One region of the Paenibacillus sp. JJ1722 genome, then DNA from elsewhere that is predicted to be linked to it. Evidence: riboswitches for the same ligand, from Rfam matches in the RefSeq annotation. Region 1 holds a riboswitch; each other region holds the start of a gene.
What was found. A riboswitch is a leader RNA that binds a small molecule or an ion and turns the genes downstream of it on or off. The one in region 1 is predicted to bind thiamine pyrophosphate.

Region 1 (4,113 bases):
CTGGAAACAGCAACTCCAGAATTTCCAAAGACGGATGTCTTGGCAGATTAATTTGATTGTGAATGTTATGGTACAGCGTATCTGGCTCCAGCAGGAAGGTGCTGTCCAAAATCATTGCGTCCACATCCTTGGTTTGCAAGCCCGCCTGAAGAGCGGTTCCTGCCCCCATGGAGAAGCCCCATACGATAATCTCCGACGAGCCGCGTTGCTTCGCAAGCTGAATTGCTCCGAGGAGCTGTTGGGATTCTGCTTTGCCTCCGGTTGCGACTGCTTTGCTGTTTTGTGACGCGAATCCATAATCGAACATGACCACATTAAAGTTCAAACTGTGGGCATAATGCGCCAGATCATACATGGGAATCCAGCTTTCTTCGCGGTTAGCCCCATAGCCATGACTGAAAATAATCGTTTTCCGCGATTGATCCGCCGGGATATACCAGCCTTGTACCATGCGGCTACCATCCTTGGCAGGGAAGCTGACTTCCTCATAAGGCATGCTTTTGGCCTGCATCGGATTAGAGTACAGTGGTGCAACGGTGGGATTCGTAAGTACCCATGCGATGTAAGCATGCAAGGCAATAAAACAAAACAACAGAAAAAAGACGACCGACAGCAGCAGAGCAATCACAACGTGCTTGAACCGCAGCAGACGGGGATTAAAGAGTGGGGTGGACGGCTCCTGAACAGCGGTCTGTAGCTGAGCGTTGCGCTGGGATGTCGAAATCATGTAAGAGCCTCCTTATATAAAATTAATCTTCGTTTCATAGAATTTAGGTATAATTCCACTTGAAAATAGTAGTGTAGATCCGTATAGATACCTATTATCGTATGATGGGGATTATCCAAAGTCAACGCCTGAACCGGAAAAGTAAAAATGATGCAAAGAATTGTCGATGTTTGTTCTCGTTCTGTAATATGGTTGTCACAAAAACATCGGTTTACAGTAGCCGCGACTATTCTATATAATTTATGTAACCATGTTTCATAGTGTGAAACGAATATGGATACAAGAGGAGCGGTTCACGATGGAAGACCGTAAATTAACCGTTCGCGCTGTAGAGCGTGCACTTGATATACTGCTGTGTTTTACCGCAGATTCGGATCTTGGCCTGACGGAGATTGCCTCCAAAATTGGTCTACATAAAAGCACGGTTCATCGGCTGCTGACTACGTTGGAGGATCGGGGCTTTGTCGTTCGGAATGCCGAAACGGAAAAATATCGACTTGGCTTCCGCATTTGGGAGCTATCCACGCACTTGTCCCAAAGCGACGAGCCGGCGGTGTTGTTACAGCCTGCAATGGAAGGACTACGTGATCGTCTGGGCGAGACGGTCAGCTTGTACTTACGGGACGGCAGCATGCGTATTCGCATACAAGCCGTGCAGAGCAATCAGGCGATCCGCAGGGTTGCGCCTGTAGGTGCGCGTATGCCGCTGGCTGTAGGGGCCTCCAGCAAAGTCCTGGCAGCCTTTATGCCGCCGCAGGAGCTGGAAGCCCTGCTAAGCGGGGATGAATGGCCGTCCTCAGTAGACCCGGAGGTCTATAAAGCCCAGCTGCAGGACATTCGCGAGAAGGGCTATGCGACCAGCTATGAAGAACGGGAGCCAGGGGCTGCTGCTGTGGCTGCCCCAATTGTAAACCGGAAGGGACAGGTCACTGCGGCTTTATCTGTATCCGGTCCGGTCAGTCGGCTTGCACCCGAGACGCTGCATGACTTTGCTCCGATTTTGATTGAAGCGGCGAAGGAAATGGGATTTATGCTTCCGTAACAAGAATGAACACAGTTAAAGCAAGCAAAGTGATTTGATGGGGAGCGTCTCCTTGGTAAAGGGAACCTAGAAGGGTTGCCAAAGCCATAAATTTAAAGTAGTCTGGTAAGGATGGCGGGATATCTGTTATAGCCGCCTCATATGAATAGAAGTATCACAGTTACTGGGGGAGCCTGTAATGCCGGGCTGAGATGGAATCGTGCAAGATTCCGGACCCTTTGCACCTGATCTGGATCATACCAGCGTAGGGAAGTAATCGGCCATTGAAATGTATACGCGGCTGCTGTCTACAGTGGCGCATTGGAATAGGATTATTCCACATGCGTACTGTCTGGATAGCTGCCTCGTTAGATTAGCCGGTTCCCTAGGGAACCGGCTTTTTTGCATAGATCAGCGCCACCCTGGGAATGGTTCCGGATCGGTGTGTCATTTCATCGAAACGGGAGGAATGGACAATGAAGCCGACAGAAGTAGAAGGAACAAAAGGAACAGAATTGAAATCAACAGAAGTAAGATTGGTAGGAACAAAAGAAGTTGAGGTAGAGAAGACAAACGGGGAGCAAGCCAGAGGGGTAACGCCCTTTCCAGGGAGCCGTAAGGTATATATTCAAGGCTCACGGCCGGACATTGCCGTGCCAGAGCGGGAAATTGCTCTTCATCCTACACATACGCCGCAGGGCACGGAGCATCATGAGCCATTGCGTGTGTACGATACGAGCGGTCCCATGACCGACGAAGCCTATCAGGTCGATATCCGTCAGGGCCTGCCTCCATTACGGCGAGCTTGGGCCCTGGAACGGGGCGATGTGGAGGCTTACGAGGGACGCGCCGTCAAACCGGAGGATAATGGACTGAAACCTGGCTCCAAACGGGAGACAGTTGAATTCCCCGGCGTGACCAACCGTCTGCTTCGTGCTTCGCAAGGTCGTACAGTGACGCAAATGCATTATGCGCGGCAAGGGATCATTACGCCTGAAATGGAATTTGCGGCGATCCGCGAAGGGGTGGAGCCTGAGTTTGTACGGCAGGAGTTGGCTGCTGGACGAGCCATTTTGCCTTCGAATATCAATCACCCGGAAAGTGAGCCAATGGTCATTGGGCGTCATTTTCACGTGAAGATCAATGCGAACATTGGTAATTCTGCGGTTACCTCCTCCATCGAGGAGGAAGTGGAAAAAATGACCTGGGCTGTGCGTTGGGGCTCGGATACAGTTATGGACCTGTCCACAGGCCGTAATATCCATACAACACGTGAATGGATCATTCGGAATTCTCCTGTACCGATTGGGACTGTACCGCTGTATCAGGCACTTGAAAAGGTGAACGGCGAAGCAGAAGCGCTGACGTGGGAGCTGTATCGCGATACGCTGATTGAGCAGGCGGAGCAGGGAGTGGACTATTTTACAATTCATGCGGGTGTATTGCTGCGGTATATACCGATGACGGCGAATAGAATGACGGGAATCGTATCCCGTGGTGGGTCGATCATGGCAGCCTGGTGCCTTGCGCACCATCAGGAGAATTTTTTGTATACGCATTTTGAAGAAATCTGCGAAATTATGAAAGCCTATGATGTGGCCTTTTCTCTCGGGGATGGTCTACGTCCGGGTAGCATCTATGATGCGAATGATGAAGCACAGTTTGCAGAGCTGGAAACGTTGGGCGAGCTAACGCAGATCGCCTGGAAGCATGATGTTCAGGTCATGATTGAAGGGCCAGGACATGTCCCTATGCATAAAATCAAAGAGAATGTGGATTTACAAATGGAGATTTGTAAGGAAGCTCCTTTCTATACCTTGGGGCCGCTCACGACGGATATTGCCCCCGGATATGATCATATTACCTCAGCCATCGGGGCGGCGATGATCGGTTGGTTTGGGACGTCCATGCTGTGTTATGTTACGCCTAAGGAGCATTTGGGTCTGCCGAATAAGGATGATGTCCGCGAGGGTGTCATTACCTACAAAATTGCGGCACATGCTGCCGATCTGGCGAAGGGTCATCCACGGGCACAGCAGCGGGATGATGCTTTGTCCAAGGCACGCTTTGAGTTCCGGTGGCGGGACCAGTTCAATCTGTCGCTTGATCCCGAGCGGGCCTTGTCCTACCATGATGAAACGCTACCGGCAGAGGGCGCCAAGGAAGCACATTTCTGCTCGATGTGTGGTCCCAAATTTTGTAGTATGCGCATTACGCAGGACATTCGCGCTTATGCAGCGGATAAGGGGCTGAACACTCAAGAAGCAGTAGCTGCCGGGATGCGTGAGAAGGCAGAGCAGTATCGGGATGGAGGTCAGTAAAACGAACGTGTGAGTTTAGGAAAAATGAATTAAAAAAGCCGTGG
Region 2 (4,113 bases), 180 kb from region 1:
TCCAACATATCCAGCATGACAAAGGTATTACGCGCATCCTGCCCAAAAGTCGGTTCATCCAGCAGCAGCACTTCCGGCTCACGGATCATAGCCGTAGCAATACTCAACCGCCTTTTTTGGCCCAATGAAAGCTGATACGGATGACGCTCGTCCAGCCGCTCCAGTCCGAACTGTACGAGCATCCGATCGACCCGTTCCCGGCACTGTTCAACGGTGAACAAGCTCTTGGGTAACGAATACTCTAGTTCCTTTCGTACGGTGTGTGCTACGAATTGCAGCTCGGGATTTTGAAACGCGAACCCGATACGCTCTGCCAGTTGTTCCGTACTGCCTGCCTCAATTCCGCGCACGCTATAACGTCCCTGTGTGCGAAGTAAGCGCATCATGGAGAGCAGCAGTGAGCTTTTGCCAGCCCCGTTTTCACCGACCACGCCAATCCAGTCGCCAGGCTTCACCTGCGCATGCTCCACATAAATCACTGAACTTAAACCGCGGAGGCCACTAAAATGTTCCAGCTCCAGCAAATCAATCCCTGTACCATTCCCCGTACCATTCTGCTGTGTCACTGATTCACTCCAACGCGGCGAAGACGATTCACTCCATACTCCCGGGTACCACACGCCATACTCGGACAATGCCTGCCGCTGCCCATGAAATACTTCTTCCGCCCTTCCATCCGCAATGATCTCCCCTTGAGCAGAAAGCACCACAATCCGGTCCACATCATGGACAATTTCATTAATTTTATGCTCCACGATCACCAGTGTCTGGTCTACCGAAATGTTTCGAATGGTATCCCACACCTGTGTAGTGCCTTCCTCGTCCAACAAAGCCGTGGGCTCATCCAGAAAAAGCACTTCTGGCTCCATAGCCAGCACAGACGCAATCGCCAGCCGCTGTTTCATTCCCTGTGACATGCTGCCAATGGGCATGTGTATATCATCCGTTGATAGACCAACCTGTATCAGCAGCTCGCGAATACGGGATCGCATCTGCTCACGAGGAACCTGATTATTTTCCAACACAAAAGCCAGTTCCTCGTCTGCATATGACATACAAAACTGCGTATCAGGATCTTGAAATACAATACCTGAGACACTTGGGATTACAGCAGCATCGCATTTCATAGGCACTTCTATCGTGCGTGGAATCAGACCGCTTAACACTTGGAGCAGCGTTGATTTACCGCATCCACTCGGTCCCAGCAACAGCAGCTTTTCCCCCTTGCGGACAGACAAAGACATATTGTGAAAAAGCAGCTCCTGCTCACCGGGGAATTTCAACCGAAGACGGGTGATCGAAGCCACCACATCTTCGGTTGCCTGGCTCATCAATCCAGCCCCTTATAATCTTGTTCCGTTGCGGGTCTCAAACTTCGCGTGACTCCGGTTACCTCCAATGCCCTAGCCAGATAGAACGCGAATACCCCGGCAATCACAATGCTGCCAATCATGCGAAAACCAATAAACAAAACATAGTTCCAGGTCGAAAGCTGATCAATATACCCGTAGCTGAAGTCTAAAATCAGAGAAGCGACAGCCGCCCCGGCCGCAGCTAGCGAAGCAACCCACAGGTTTGCGTTCCGATACAGAAAAGCCGCAAAAAATAGCTCCGCTCCCAAGCCTTGCAGCAGGCCATAGTACAAAGTGGACATCCCCCATTCGCTTCCCAAAAAAGCACTGACCGTTGCCGCTGCCACCTCTGCCAAAATTGCAACACCCGGCTTGCGAATGATGAGATAAGCAAACGTGCCTGCCATAAACCACATGCCATACATCAGTTGCTCGGCGTGTAGACCGAATGGTTTCATCAAATCATAGGCAGGTCCCCATATTTTGTAGACTAACCCGAACACAACAGCGATCACAATCGTGACCAAAATATCAGTCAGCTTCAACCCTTTGGACGCTCTTACAGCAGTATTCATTATTGCGTGCTCCCCTTTTTCCTTATAATTGGCCTCTTGGCCATAAAAAAAAGCTTGTCTGGAGCTGAATCTCCAGGCAAGCTTTATGCGCAGTAAAAGGTGAAGCACCATACAAAACATCATTCGTCGATATGCCTTATATAACCAGTAGTCTAAGCTACTACACTGATACCAAGCCAAAGTCAGGGTCAAGGTAAAATGCTAGGACATACATTGTATCTATCGACAACCGCGAAACAAGCGGCATTCCTGTATAGTGTTCTTGGTTTCTCTACGCTGGCATTACCCAGATCAGATTTCACGGTCAGTGGCAAGGGCCACCCTCTCAGCCTGACTTTCTCAAGCTCCCGACAATGCTTTTTTAATTCACTATAATATATACCACATCTATGGCTTTGACAATCCTATAATCCGAAGAAACGTTTGGCTGTCTCCGTCGTGGCGATTTCGATCTCCATCATGCTTCGGCCTGTACATTCGGCAACCGTAGCAGCAATGTGAGCGAGATACATGGGCTCATTACGCCCTTCTTTAGGCTTCACGGGCAAATTACGCGGGGTCAAAAATGGTGCATCCGTTTCAATCATCAGACGGTCCAAGGGAATATCTCTGACCAGTTCACGCAGATGTTTGCCACGCCGTTCGTCGCAAATCCAGCCGGTGATCCCGATATACAGTCCCATCTCTACATACGTATGCAATTCTTGTTCCGTGCCTGTAAAACAATGCACCACTGCTTTATCGACAAGCCCTTGATACTCCCGCAGCATAGCAACAAAATCCTCATGTGCATCTCGTTCATGAAGAAATAACGGCATATTAAGCTCACCCGCCAGTTGGATTTGCTCCTCAAACCATCGGCGCTGCACATCACGCGGCGAAAAATCACGGTTATAGTCCAATCCGCATTCCCCTATGGATATGACCTGCGGCTGACTCGCCAGCTGGCGGAGCTGCTGAATCGTATCTGCGCTGCAGTCTTTGGCATCATGGGGATGCACGCCAGCTGTCGCATACAGCTTGCCCGGATAACGTGCTGCATACTGAGAAGCCTCCCGACTGCTGCGGACACTGGTCCCGGTAATAATCAGGGGTGAAATCCCTACAGCTGCGGCTCTCTCTACCACCTGTTCCCGATCCGCATGAAACGAACGGTGCATCAAGTTCACGCCAATATCAATTAACGGTGTACCCCTTTCCATCTCAATCCCTCCTTCGCAAACTACAATCTCGGATCAATCGGCTCCGATTCCAGAGATAGCGCGGCAAGGACGCATTCATGAATACGATCTACCGTATCCTTGCGGACAAAACGTTCCACGCCTTCCATACCAAGCGCTCCTTCCATCAGGGCATGACGCTCCTTTTTGTTCGTTCGACGCTGCTTCAGACGCTTTAAATTCTCAGAGGCAAGATAATCCATACCGTAAATGATGTGCAAATACTTCCGGCCTCTCACCTTGATTGCAGGCTGAATCATCTTGTCCCGATTTTTCATCAAAAAGCGTTCCGGCTTGATCACAATCCCTTCATGACCATCCTCTGCCATCTCGTTCCACCAGCGAATGACCTCTTCCTCGCTTGCTTCGTCCGTGATCACGCGGTACTCTGTCTCCATAAACAGGGAAGACAGCCCAGCCAGCTCCCGGTTTTGCTCCATATGCCAAATATGAGAATGGTCGAAAAAAGTCTTTCCGCTGTGTGCCAGTGTATGGAACGGTGCAATACGAATTTCATCCAGACCGTCCACATCCCAGCAATATTTTTGAAAAGCATCTTGAAACGTTACGGCATTCGCGTACTTCTGTTCCATTTCCTCCAACCAGTCTCCAACCTCTCGACCTGCAACCTTCGCCTGCTTCAGCTTGTCTACCAGCTTACTGCGATCCAACAGAGCTGCCTCCCCCACATGCGCATACTGTGCAGCAATCAGTTCCCGAGCCTTGAGATTCCACGGTACAATTTCCGCATCCAGCAATACAAAATCCGTCTGGTTCCGTTCAAAATATCCAGCAGTCCGTAAATCCACATTAAGCTTCTCCATCACTTGCTTCCCAAGGCTTTGTTCAAAGAAAGCTCTCCCACTCCGACTATAGATCGTGCCCAATGTCGGGTAGCCTACATATTGAACAGCGGCCTGTTCGTTTTTGAATAATAGCAAAATAGCCCGGCTACCCATATGTTTT
Region 3 (4,113 bases), 2.3 Mb from region 1:
CGCCTCCCTTGGCAATCATCACGGGATCGACGACAACCTTTTTCCAGCCGAACTTTCGAATCTGCTTGCTCACAAGACGGATGATGCCCGCATGAAACAGCATGCCAGTCTTCAGGGCATCCACTCCAAGGTCTAATCCTACAGCTTCGATCTGTTCCGCTGTTGCTTCCTGTGGCAGCGGATATACGCCGTGGACCCCTAAAGTATTCTGTACGGTAATGGCCGTAATAGCCGACATGCCGTAAACGCCAAGCTCCTGAAAGGTTTTGAGATCGGCTTGAATCCCGGCCCCGCCGCCACTGTCCGAACCGGCAATCGTCAGTGCTCTGGGTACACGAACGTCTGTCATCGCGCACCACCTGCTGTGGTTGTTCCGGCTTCACGGACAGTGACATGCCCCTCTAGCGAACCTGTATGTAGTTTGGCGAGCTCGTCGAGAAAGGCAATCTGGAAGCTGCCGGGCCCCAGCTCTGCGGTACGTGCTGCGGCTCGGGAAGCTGCTGCACCGTAAAATGCCAAGCCTGCTGTACCTGCGAGCAGCAGGCTGGGTTCAACAGCTGCAAAGGCACCTAACACAGAGGTCAGCAGGCAGCCTGCTCCGGTTACCTTCGTGAGCAGCGCGTCTCCACCGCTTATCATTCGTGCTTCGGCCCCATCGGTGATGACGTCCTCTTTTCCAGTAATGACAACCATTGTATTGAGCGTTTGAGCAGCCCGAATTGCCAGATCGACATTTCCGCTGTCAGCACTGTCACCAGCATCTACGCCTTTAATCTCACGCGCTTCTCCAACAAGATGCGCGACTTCGGCTGCATTGCCCCGCACCAATGAGATTTTGACTTCTCTCAGGATTCGCAGTGCCGATTCGGTTCTAAAGCTCGTTGCTCCCGCACCGACCGGATCTAGCAGGACCGGAACACCGTGTGCATTCGCCGATTGTCCAGCAATGATCATGGCATCCACCAGTTCGCGGTTCAGCGTACCGATGTTTAACACGACGGCTCCCGCTATTTTTGCCATGTCTGCTACTTCCTCGGGTGCATAGGCCATCACCGGGGAGGCGCCCAATGCATACAGGCCGTTGGCCGTAAAGTTAGTGACTACCACATTGGTCATATTGTGAACGAGGGGTTTGCTGTTTTGTACCTTCGTCAGGAGATCCGAATAACTTTTTTCCCATGTACTCATAATGATTATCCTCTCTATAGTTGGTGGTTCAACAGGGCATTAACTGTACTTCACGCATCGAATTGCCAGGCTGACTATTCCAAGACCGCTTCCTGTATCTGGACCGGCCATTCTTCCTGCTTATAGGCCATGTCCCAGAACTTATATTCCAGCTGGCAGCTCAGTATAAAATGCTCAATCATCCGCTCTCGCTCAGCAGCCGTTGCGCCTTCTGCCCAAGCATCTACACGTTCTCGGAACTTGAGTGTTGTATCATCAAGCTGGTCTCCATAGAAGCCCATCCATTCATAGAACGGATGAGACTCATCCGGCTTTACTTCATCCAGCAGCCTGCGACCAATCTCGGCATAGGTCCACATACATGGCAGCAGCACAGCCAAGATCTCGCCCAGGCTGCCCTCATGCGCAACCGTCAGCATGTGACGGATATAGTGATGGGCCGACGGAGCGAGCGGATATCCCTGCAACTCTTCATAGCTCACCCCTGCGACAGCACAGAAATTTTGATGCGGATGAACCTCGCTGTGGAGAATAAAAGAGATTTGTTCATTAAATACAGCCATGTCCTCCCGATTCGTGCATTTGGAGATTGCGATGCCGTATATCCGCATGTAGGCGTTCAAATATTCAAAGTCCTGTTTTACATAGTGAATCAGCTGTCCCCTTGTCAAACTTCCTTCAGCAATACCTCTCACAAAGGGATGCTCAAAAATCGCTTGAAAAATGCCGTCCGCCTGCCGACGGAGTTCTTGTGTAAAACTCAATTTCCCCACCTCCATTAAATTGAAGAGCAAGAAGTCCTGTAAGAATATAATTCCGGAACAACGCTAAAAAGCCGCCCCGGAAAAATGGAGCGGCTTCAACAATAGGCCCAATACGCAAAAAACGCTTGAAACCTTATATACGAAGGCTCCACTTTCCTACGCTAGTACGAACTAGATCAGGTTCAAAGGGTCCAAGATACGCTCTTGTCTCAGCCATAGTGGCTCCCCTAGTGGACTTCTATTCTTTTGACTATTACTGTACATTCGTTCATATGCTATGTCAAACATAGTGTACAAAATATTAAATTTCCTCTAGTTAGGTGTTTTGGGCTTAGTGAGGGTGATGAATTACACTTTCCACTGCTTTGACCTTGGCATATTTCGGTTTCCACATTGCATCTTGTATAGCTTGTTCCACATCTGAAATGTGCGCCTGCGCTACCTGATCCTGAATCGCGGCTTTTGCAACCGCAATCGCAACAGCGTACGAAACTTCGCGTAATTTTCGGATATGAGGGAGTAGCGCACCGCCAGGCGTATTCGAATCTACACCATTGGCAACAGCAACTGCTGCCGCTGTAAACATCGCAGGGGTAATCCTTTTGGCTTTAACCACAATCGCACCCAGACCCAGTCCCGGAAAAACAAAGGCATTGTTCGCCTGTCCAATCTCAAAATTTGTATCGTTATAGGTAACGGGCTCAAAAGGACTTCCGGTTGCGATCAGTGCTCTGCCATCTGTCCACCGGATCAAATCCTCGGGTACTGCTTCTGCAAGGTTTGTAGGATTGGACATGGGCATAATGATCGGGCGTTCTACATGCTTTGCCATCTCCTTGATGATTTCTTCAGAAAAGGCACCTGCTACACCGGAAGTTCCAATCAATATCGTAGGCTTCACCTGACGGATGACCTCCAGTAGCGGTATTTTGCCGTCACCCGACCGGGTCCATGAGCTGACTTCATCCTTTTTGCGCACATACGGTTTCTGATACTCCAATACGTCTTCCATATCTTCCGTTAACAGCCCGCGATAATCAAAGGCCCAAAAGGACTTGAATGAATCATCTACGGAAAGGCCATCCTCGATCATAGCGCCCCGAATTTGATCAGCGTTACCGATCCCTGCAGCCCCTGGGCCGAAAACAAGTATTTTTTGTTCACGCAGCGGAGTCTTGGTGACACCCACCGCCGAAAGAATCGCAGCCAGGGTCACTGCTCCTGTACCTTGTATATCATCGTTGAAGGTGAGTATGCTTTGACCGTATTTTCCTATAATATGGCGCGCATTTACGCTACCCACATCTTCCCAATGTAAAAGCGCCTTCGGGAATTGCGCTAACGTTTTGCTGATAAAAGTATCAATAAACTGGTTATAGGCTTCTCCGCGAACTCGTTTATGGCGGTTTCCGATGTACAGTGGATCATTCAGCAGCTTTTCATTATTCGTGCCTACATCCAGTACAATTGGCAGCACCCGCCCAGGATGAATGCCTGCCGCAGCCGTATATACTGCAAGCTTGCCAATAGCAATGTTAATCCCCCCGACGCCCCAGTCACCAATCCCCAAAATACTTTCGGAATCTGTCACGACAATCAGATCCACATCATGGCCGCTCAAACCAGAATTATGGAATGCTTGTCCAATACCGTTCGGGTTATCTATCGACAAATATACGCCTCCAGGGCGGTTGTACTCGTGACTATATTCTTGAATCGCGGTTCCTACGGTCGGCGTGTAGACTACGGGCAGCATTTCACTCAAATGATCGGTTAGCAGCCGGTAGTAGAGTACGACATTTCGGTTGTGAAGGTCGTTGAGAGAAGCATTTTTACGCAGCATGGTGGGTTGTGCGAGAAACTGCTGATATGCCCGTACGCTCTGTTTCTCCAATGAAAGGACGGTTGGAGGAAGGATTCCTTCCAAACCCAGCTCTTTGCGTTCTTCTTCTGTAAAAGCGACACCTTTGTTCAAAAGAGGATTTGCCAACACATCCTTTCCCCGTAATGGAGTAGATAATGACCCATCGCGATTGACATAAAATGCTTCCATAGAAAGACCTTCCTTCTCTTCATTTACATATTGTAAGGATTTCACAAAATTCGATTTCAGTCGCTCCGAAGTGCAAGATATAGACGAACTAAACCATTTCGATCTATA
Region 4 (4,113 bases), 420 kb from region 1:
ACATACCATTTCTGTGCATTCGTCACAATTTGAATGGAAGGGTCATCCTGCACTAATGCAAAATAACTGTTAATCGGTGCAGTCGTTGTTCCAACAGGTTGGCGAACATAATCCAGCGTTCCTTGATGCTCTTCCTTGATCGAATCTGTCAGTTTGTAGTCAGGAGTAAACTGCACAGCCTGGTTAGTGGTACTCACAACCGGACGTACTTCAGACTGAGAGTTAGTTACGTTCCACTCGTGGTTTCTCTTTTCCAGACTCAGGTCAATAATACCCAGCTCCTTGCCCCATGAGGAAGCCTCCACAGCCGGTACGCCGTTAATGGTTCCTTTATCTAGATCTACACCCTTCATTTCTTTAAAATCAGGGCCGGGGAAAGATTTATGAGCATGCCCAAACAGAATAGCGTTAATTCCGTCCACCTGGCTTAAATATTTAACGGCATTCTCCATCATTGGCGTTTGCGGCACATCCTCATAACCTGTGTGCGCAAGCACGACAATAATGTCAGCACCTTCCGTCTTCATTTGAGGAATAAACTTTTTCGCCGTTTCCACAATATCCTTCGTAACGACTTTATCCTTCAAATTGGCTTCATCCCACTGCATAATTTGTGGTGTGACCAAACCGATGACGCCCACTCTAAGGATGTGCTCTTGGCCCTTCTCGTCCGTTACCGTTTTATCAAGAATTCGATAAGGGGTAAAATAATTTTTAGTAGCTTGCCCCCCCTTGTCAACATAAACATTCGCATTTACGTAAGGAAAATCGGCTCCCTTGAGCGATTTCTCCAGAAAATCGAGACCGTAGTTGAATTCGTGGTTACCCACTGTCGCCGCATCATAGCCCATCAAGTTCATCATCTTGTAGACTGGATGGACACCGCCTTCTTTTTCATAGGTTTTGTTTCTGGCCATATAATCGCCTAATGGATTGCCCTGTAACAAATCACCGTTATCGAACAGCATGCTGTTTCTTGTTTCACTACGCGCCTGTTGGATCAAACCAGCTGTGCTAATCAAGCCATATTCGTTGGTTTCTTTGTCTGAATAGTAATCATAGTTCATCAGCGACGCATGAATATCCGTTGTTTCCATGATCCGCAAATTCACCGTAGCGCTATCGCGAGAATCGCTAGCTGCCCAGGATGGAGCGGCCGAAAACACCAGCATGCTACAAGCCACAACTGCTGCTGTAAACCCTTTAAACCAATTTTTACGAAATAACAAAATATACCCCTCCTCATTAAGGTGTATGCCTCATATACATACTTTTGCACATATATGTAAGCCTTGAACCCACCATTTCTATTTTAATCCAACGCCAGATAAAAGAGTAGTCATTTACTTAAATTATTTATGAAAAAATAATTAATTTTCTCAAAAATAAAAACCAGCAAACCTCCTAAAAAACTCGGAGATTCACCGGCTTATCCATTTATATTCGTATTACTTCTTCCAAACCTGGCGCTCAGATTGCTGACCCACATACTCAATGCGTGTCGGATTCACGTCCAGAATGACATAATCGGGATCATCCGGTCCGGAAAACCATTCCTTCAAGGAATCGTTCCACACTTGTTTGCGCAGCCCCTCATCAGTTGTGATCTGGACGGTAGCCTCCACTTCTACGACTTCCTTCGTACCGCCAACTTCATAACCCAGCAGCAGATAAGCATTCGGATTGTCCTTTAGCTCCTCTACTTTATGCGTTTTGCGATCTGTCGCCAGATGAATGTTCATTCCATCGTTAAAAAGGGCCATATAGCGTACTTTCGGTTTGCCACCCTCTACCGTACCTAACGAGCAAAATTTGTTGTTATCCAAAGCCTTCACAATGGCTTGTTCCAGTTGGTTGCGATCCAATGTTTCCGTTTTACCCACAGTACAACAACTCCTTTTCACGAATTAGAATTCTCTACGGCCACGCCATTGGGCACCAGCCCATCTGAACCTACTTGCGTAGCTGTTCTGAAAATAACATGACCGGATCGAATCGAATTGATTCATGCTCATTTTCAGATCAAAGCTCACAGTAAAAGTGTACCCTGTGGTTCGGCAAATGAACCGTCACCTCTCCCTTCATGCTGGACAGACCCGCATTCAAGGCATATAATCGTCGTAGTAAACCCGAATAAATGAACCCATTAAACCATACAATGCCAGGGGTGCTGGAATCGGCCGGCTGAGAGTGTGTCCCAAGACACTGACCCTTACAACCTGATCTGGGTAATGCCAGCGTAGGAATGCTTAAGCAAGATGTGCCTTTTTTACATAGGACCATCCCTTACTTTGGTATATACAAGCGCAAGCGTCCCGGAAACTCGGGGCGCTTTTTTTGTTGAAGATTAAGTTGTTGGAAAGATCGCATCCGGCAGATGTTATTTTTAGAAAATGGGGAACTTAAGCTGTCTGATTGGACGGATAACGGGTAATTAAAGGAGAGAACACAACGATGAAGCGCATGAAAATATTAAGCCTGGGACTGATCAGTCTGTGGCTCATGGCCCTGACCCTGACCGCTTGCGGTGGAAGTCCCCCCACATCCCAAGAAGCGGCTCCCGCTACCGACACTCAAACGTCTACTCCGGCAAAGGGGCTCAAAGATGTTAAAGTCGTGCTCGACTGGACACCCAATACGAATCATACGGGACTCTATGTCGCTAAGGACAAAGGATTTTACGAAAAAGCGGGTTTGAATGTCCAAATTGTTCAACCTGGTTCAGGCGGAGCTGATCAAATGGTTGCTTCTAATGCTGCACCTTTTGGTATCAGCTACCAAGAAGGCGTCACACAGGCTCGTACGCAAGGCGTGCCGCTTGTATCCATCGCTGCGGTGATTCAGCATAATACCTCAGGCTTCGCAGCCCCGGTAGATCGTGGAATTAAGAGCCCGAAAGATTTTGAAGGTAAAAAATACGGCGGTTGGGGCTCTCCCGTAGAAGAAGCGGTCATGAAATCCATCATGGATTCAGACAAAGGCGATGTGAGCAAAGTGAAGATCATCAACATGGGCAATGCAGACTATTTTACAGCCGTGAAGCGGGATATCGACTTTGCCTGGATTTTCTACGCATGGACCGGAATCGAGGCCCAGCTTCGAGGTGAGCCATTGGATATGCTGTATGTAAAAGATTATTCCAAAAGCCTCGATTACTATACACCTGTAATTGTGAGCAACGAACAGACAATAAAAAATGATCCCGAGCTGGTCAAAGCGTTCATGGACGCTACCGCACAAGGCTATGAATACACTATCGCTCATCCGGAAGAAGCCGCAGACATCTTAAGCAAAGCTGTACCGGAGCTGGATAAAAAACTGGTACTTGCCAGCCAAAAATGGCTAAGCCCGCGTTATCAGGACGATGCCGCGCAATGGGGTGTGCAAAAACCGGAGGTATGGCAAAACTATTCGGACTGGATGTACGAACGCAAGCTGCTCAGCAAGCCTTTGGAAGTCGATAAAGCCTTCACAAACGGTTTCCTGCCCAAGCGTTGATCATTTGTTAAAACGCTAAATAAGACTGAACTAGAGAAGTGAACGAAGCGCCACTACGCAGTCGGATGGTGCTTCCCATCGCTGCTGTACCCAGATTTCTTTTATAAATATCCAGAGGTTGAAATCTGGGTACAAAGGCGAATGTTAACGCTTGTACAGCACCATTCCGCCCACTTCGTTCTCGTTCCACTTGGTTTATTCTTTAGTTTCTCATATTATCTAAGCGCTAAGTAGGTGCGCTTGTGTGTTAAAAATGCCACACAAACCAGCTTTAAAAATAGGGTGTTTTTAAGGCGGTTGGCAGCGTAGTGGTTCATTTGAATCTGGAGAAGCGCAGCGATCGTAAGATCAAATGAAACGCGAAGCGGTCTCCCCGCCTTAAACCACCATATTTTTTTAATAACACTCCAAATAAAGGACAGGTGAATTTGCATGGCTAACACACTGCTCAGTATTCAAGTAATCCCTAAAACTCCTAATAACGAGGACTCTTACCCGTATGTAGATAAGGCGATCGAGGTCATTCAGCGCTCCGGTGTCAAACATCAGGTGAATCCATTGGATACGACCATGGAGGGCGAGCTCGACGAGTTGCTGAAAGTGGTTAAAGAAATG

Region 2: linked by a shared signal. The riboswitch ahead of ACM1ND_RS04840 (ECF transporter S component) and the one ahead of thiC (phosphomethylpyrimidine synthase ThiC) in region 1 are both predicted to bind thiamine pyrophosphate.
Region 3: linked by a shared signal. The riboswitch ahead of tenA (thiaminase II) and the one ahead of thiC (phosphomethylpyrimidine synthase ThiC) in region 1 are both predicted to bind thiamine pyrophosphate.
Region 4: linked by a shared signal. The riboswitch ahead of ACM1ND_RS01990 (ABC transporter substrate-binding protein) and the one ahead of thiC (phosphomethylpyrimidine synthase ThiC) in region 1 are both predicted to bind thiamine pyrophosphate.

The regions. Positions count from the first base shown of each region.
Region 1 covers NZ_CP182500.1:868,251-872,363, forward strand. Annotated here, with positions in the region: gene ACM1ND_RS03975 (alpha/beta hydrolase) at 1-727, opposite strand, end outside; gene ACM1ND_RS03980 (IclR family transcriptional regulator) at 1,026-1,769, shown strand; TPP riboswitch at 1,925-2,037, shown strand; gene thiC (phosphomethylpyrimidine synthase ThiC) at 2,225-4,069, shown strand.
Region 2 covers NZ_CP182500.1:1,048,009-1,052,121, reverse strand. Annotated here, with positions in the region: gene ACM1ND_RS04845 (ABC transporter ATP-binding protein) at 1-1,331, opposite strand, end outside; gene ACM1ND_RS04840 (ECF transporter S component) at 1,331-1,927, opposite strand; TPP riboswitch at 2,177-2,288, opposite strand; gene ACM1ND_RS04835 (TatD family hydrolase) at 2,332-3,129, opposite strand; gene ACM1ND_RS04830 (polynucleotide kinase-phosphatase) at 3,150-4,113, opposite strand, start outside.
Region 3 covers NZ_CP182500.1:4,715,614-4,719,726, reverse strand. Annotated here, with positions in the region: gene thiD (bifunctional hydroxymethylpyrimidine kinase/phosphomethylpyrimidine kinase) at 1-349, opposite strand, end outside; gene thiM (hydroxyethylthiazole kinase) at 346-1,188, opposite strand; gene tenA (thiaminase II) at 1,263-1,952, opposite strand; TPP riboswitch at 2,089-2,191, opposite strand; gene ACM1ND_RS20880 (NAD-dependent malic enzyme) at 2,284-4,005, opposite strand.
Region 4 covers NZ_CP182500.1:453,228-457,340, reverse strand. Annotated here, with positions in the region: gene ACM1ND_RS02000 (bifunctional 2',3'-cyclic-nucleotide 2'-phosphodiesterase/3'-nucleotidase) at 1-1,229, opposite strand, end outside; gene ACM1ND_RS01995 (pyridoxamine 5'-phosphate oxidase family protein) at 1,449-1,883, opposite strand; TPP riboswitch at 2,154-2,263, shown strand; gene ACM1ND_RS01990 (ABC transporter substrate-binding protein) at 2,455-3,498, shown strand; gene ACM1ND_RS01985 (hypothetical protein) at 3,506-3,688, opposite strand; gene ACM1ND_RS01980 (MTH1187 family thiamine-binding protein) at 3,931-4,113, shown strand, end outside.